2 regions of the Oceanobacillus sp. FSL W7-1309 genome follow, and region 1 is predicted to be linked to the other one. Evidence: predicted binding sites of a transcription regulator. Region 1 holds the regulator's gene; the other holds the start of a gene.
The links. The regulator NrdR, encoded in region 1, represses ribonucleotide reductase genes. The targets are predictions, from matches to a motif close to AACACNATATATNGTGTT.
Positions count from the first base shown of each region.

Region 1 (2,479 bases):
ATATCCTGGTGTTGTTTGCCTTCCATAATAGTTTTTCAACAGCTCGAATTTTTGATCACCTAAATGATGATACAGTAGCTGAGAAAGCATCGCATCTTTAAAAAAATTACTTGGCGCAAATGGGCTCTGTAATTCATATGTATATAAATCACTTGACTCCCAATTTTGCTTATAGGTTTTCAGCAAACCTATCCCCTCTAGTTTCAATCGAGCTTGAAAGATTTCATCTAAAGGAAGGTCCAAGTAATTCATTAACGTATGATGTGTCTGTGGAGCTTGTTCCTGATTTAAATCGATGTCATGCAAAAGGGTTTGGTACAGTGCTATCGCCTTTATACCAAGCAATGGCTGATACAGATGGGTCAATGATTTGGCATAGTCTACCGGCAACGTTTCTTTTTGTGATACGATATAGCCGTCCACCGGCAAGATTTGTCCAATAAAATTCATGTTTCACACACCTCTATACTTACAAATAAGTAACTTACAAATAACTGTTCAAAAAGGAGGATGAAAAGGACCGAGAAGTTCGAGGCGGCGACGCTTTGAGTACCGGGCTTCCACAGGATGTCGTGACTTCGACGTTCGACACAGGACCTGTCGTACTTAGTCGAAGATCTACTGATCTCGATGTGTCATTTTCACCGGACTTTTTGAGCAACCTTCCAAGGACTATTTGTTTTTATCCGTATTAATAATATCCTTTAATTCATCTAAAAAGACGGTAATGTCCTTAAATTGCCTATATACCGAAGCAAACCGAACATAGGAAACTTCATCAACCTTAGCTAATCTCTCCATTACTAGTTCACCAATTTCATGACTGGATACTTCGGACATGCCTGAATTACGCATCTCTCTTTCTACATCTAAAGCCAAGGCCTCCATTGTTTCTAATGGCACTGGTCGTTTCTCACATGCTCTAATAAGACCTCGTGTTAGCTTTTCACGGGAAAATTCCTGTCTTGCTCCATCTTTTTTGACGACAATTAGTGGAAGTTCTTCGACCCGTTCAAATGTAGTAAAGCGAAAACCACATTTCTCACATTCTCTGCGTCTTCTAATGGATCTTCCCTCTTCGATTGGTCGGGAATCTAAAACCTTTGTATTCTTATTTTGGCAATTCGAACATCGCATTTTCGTTCAACCCCATTCGTCCGTTCATTCACGCTCTTCGATACTTATCGTCGATTAAGGGCAATTCCGTATTCACCTTTTCATATAGCTGTGCAATTACTTTCGTACTATATCCTAAATCAAATGGCATAATCGATTCAGTCGTAACTGAAAAATCAATTGCTGTATGAAATGGTCTTACCATAATCACAGTTGCCACAATAAATACCTTTTTTCCCTTCGTGCGGTTTACACTTATTTCCCCGTGTTCCTGAGAAATTGCATTTACTTCATATGTTCCATGATTACCGAAATAGTTCTCTAATATCGCAAGTGCTTTTTCCTTCGTTGTCTTATAATAATGCGTTCGTAAAGCTGGATCAAAATGAGCCTCAGCTGTTTCCGCATGATTACTAAAATACTTTTTCAACGTATTGCCAATCGACATTTTTCGCACCCCAACCTGTAAGTTTTCTATTTGAACGTGTTTGTAGTACATTCTATTTTAACATGTTTTATATAATTCCACTAGTTGAACTCAAAAAGCGTATGGAAAGAAAGTCATTAACGATATTTTTTTAAGCTATGAAAATAAAAGATTGTATATAAATCGATTTTCTCATAAATAACATCTAGTAAAATTTTATTTTACACGATGAAACTTTACAATCAAGTCCTAGCTTATGATTTCAGCCTAAAAAAAACCGCTTCAACTTGAGAAGCGGGTGTTAACATTTTTTATGAAATTTTAACTTCTCGTTGATATATATAGCTTCCAACATATTTTGTTAAGTCAAGTACCCTTTTCGAATATCCCCACTCATTATCATACCAAGCAATTATTTTTATTTTATTCTCACCCATAACGATTGTTGATAATCCATCAACAATTGCTGAGTAATCGGTAGTTGTATAGTCTATCGATACAAGCGGGTCCTCAGAATAGTGAACAATCCCTTTTAATTCGTTTTCTGCAGCTTCTTTAAAAGCTTGATTTACTTCCTCTGCCGTAACAGCAGTATGCACATCGACAACCAAATCAACAAGTGATACATTCGGTGTTGGTACACGTAAAGCCATACCATGTAATCTGCCCTTTAAATGTGGTAACACCTCGCCTAATGCTTTTGCTGCCCCTGTAGTTGTTGGAATTATCGATTGTGTGCATGCACGTGCACGGCGCAGATCCTTATGTGGGTTATCCAAGTTGTTCTGATCTCCTGTAAAAGCATGTACAGTCGTCATTAATCCATTATCGATTGAAAACTTGTCGTCTAACACTTTCACAATTGGTGCAAGACAGTTTGTTGTACAAGAGGCATTGGAAATAATGTCATCTTCGTCAGGCATATATGCTGCCTCA
Region 1 is NZ_JBBOBX010000002.1:1,042,287-1,044,765, forward strand. Features, by position in the region: gene NST46_RS17895 (replication initiation and membrane attachment family protein) at 1-450, opposite strand, end outside; gene nrdR (transcriptional regulator NrdR) at 673-1,137, opposite strand; gene NST46_RS17905 (cytosolic protein) at 1,166-1,564, opposite strand; gene NST46_RS17910 (glyceraldehyde-3-phosphate dehydrogenase) at 1,855-2,479, opposite strand, start outside.

Region 2 (2,479 bases), on a different contig from region 1:
ATCTAATAGTTTAAAGTAATCGAACTCATTCTTTGCGGCAAGTGCAAGCTTTACGAGATTGATAGAAGTAAAAGACAGATTTCCCCGCTGCACTCCATTTTCCTCACCATGACGATTTGCCATCACACGAGTCCTGCAACCCATATAGGCCACTTCCGATTCTGGAGTACCATCATAATGCACTTTATTAAACGTCGAATCGATAAAGCTAAAGTTTGGAAATAATCGCTTCGCTGTTGTTCCAAGTGCTAATTGGTATAAGTCATAATTCAGTTCTCCAGGTTCAAAATTAATTCCCTTTTTCATTTTAAAAATCTGAATAGGGAAGATTGGTGTCTCACCATTACCCAGGCCTGCTTTCGTGGCCAACAAAAGGTTCTTGATAAGTAGACGACCTGCCTTAGATGTATCTGTACCGTAATTGATGGAAACAAACGGAACTTGTCCACCTCCGCGCGAATGCATCGAATTACAATTATGTATAAAAGCTTCGCAGGCCTGGTATACATCTCGATTCGTTTCCTGCCATGCTATCTCATCTATTTCTTCCGCTGTATATGAAGTAGCATAGCTTTGTAAACGTTTCTTATTTTTCTCGAAAGTTTTATTAACATAAGGTGCAAGATCATATTCAAACATGGGATAGCTTTGCCCACCATGCTGCATGTTTTGATTCGATTGAAAAATAATGGATGCTAAAGCCATCGCACTTACAATATCTTTCGGTTCACGCATATGTCCATGTCCAGTATTAAAACCATCTTTCAGAACTTTTCCTAGTGGAATCTGACAACAAGTGGTTGTACCCGTAATTAGAAAATCAAGATCATGGGGGTGGATATAATTTTCATCGATTGCTTGTCTGACATCTTCGCTAAGTATCAATTCTTTCGCATACGACTTCGTTACTTCCGCAGAAACCTTTGACATTTGTCCCATTGGTGAGTTCCCATCAACATTGGCATTTTCTTGAATCAGATCATGATTACTTGTATAAACAATCTCATCCAATTTGTTTAGCGGGAAGTAGTCTTTCACTTCCGTTGACATACTTGTACTCATTTTTCCGCTCTCCCTTTTTTAATGTTTCTAGTTCTCTTATTTTGTTTTATTCCCCCAAGCCTCAATACTACATTTGGTGTTAACAAAACGAATTAGCACTATATATTGTATGCTATCATAGTAAAAAAGAAATAGCTGTGTCCAAATTGTGAAACCGCAAATTGAAGTAGCTCCTGAAATGATGTAACAGTTGCGTGTATACACTAATAAGAGAAGTGGATAGTAAGCGAAAGGGACAATTTCATATTGATTAAAAATAGTGACTCAAAATCTCATTCTTTTGAGTCACCTTCTTCGTTCTTACGATTTCTCGCATCAGTGTTTGGGGTCTACAAACCGACCATAATCTGGTATTGCTAGTCGGTCAAATTCTTTAACTAGTCTTGCTAATCCTTCTGAAAGTTCTTGCCCAGACACTGGCATTCCATGACCAGTTACCACAATAGCAGGGTTTAAGTCTTCCAGCTTTTTAACAGATTCCCAAGCAGCAGTCCAATCAGTCGTTAAGTACCTTGGCGGGCCGTTTATTTCCACTTTTTGAGTCATTACCTTGTAAAGTGATTCTTGTTTCACAGTAACAAAAGCATCGCCAGCAATAAGAGCACGATCTTTTTCCCTAAATAAAGATACATGACCAGGAGCATGTCCTGGTGTATGAATCCATTTCCAACCAGGCATATGTGGAACACTTCCATCATCAGGCAGTGCTTCTATATTGCTTCCTAAGTTAACAGCTTCATTTGGGAACATTGGTGACATTTTTGCCACAAGTCCCCCTTCAACGGATCCATCCGGTTCTGGATAGTCTTGTTTTCCAGTTAAAAAAGGCAACTCAGCCTCATGGGCATATACTTTAATTCCCCACTTCTCCACTAAATCTACAACTGCGCCAACATGATCAAAGTGTCCATGTGTTAGTATAATTGCTTGTGGTTTACTGTCTTCTCCAAACCGTTCCTCTACCATTTCCACAATCCGATTGGATGATTCAGGCATACCAGTGTCCACTAAAACCCACTCACCTGAATTATCCGGATTACCCACACAGCACAAATTCACAATTTGATTTGTATAGCAGTAAAGATCGGGAAGAACCTCCTTCCCAACTCCACTCGTCATCGAATACATCGGCAGAAACTGATCCTCCATTGAATCATGCATTCCATTTTGTATGTCTTTTTCCATAAAAATTCTCCACTTTTCTTTGTTTTAGTTTTGTTCACATTGATTTGTTGTTCATTTAAGTTTTTATATATTAATTAAAGTCTTGTTAAAAACATCTATATTATTTGGGCTAACGGCAAAAAGTATGTACATTTTTAAAAGTCCTATTAAAGCACCATACTTTGTATCAATTAATATAAAGGTTTAGGCACAGCAATCGATACTTCACTAACTATAATGAGGGCATTGCAAG
Region 2 is NZ_JBBOBX010000001.1:1,798,060-1,800,538, reverse strand. Features, by position in the region: gene NST46_RS08440 (anaerobic ribonucleoside triphosphate reductase) at 1-1,050, opposite strand, end outside; gene NST46_RS08435 (MBL fold metallo-hydrolase) at 1,378-2,223, opposite strand.
Region 2: NST46_RS08440 (anaerobic ribonucleoside triphosphate reductase) is a predicted target of NrdR. The motif match lies at 1,157-1,174, and genes of this name have one in related genera.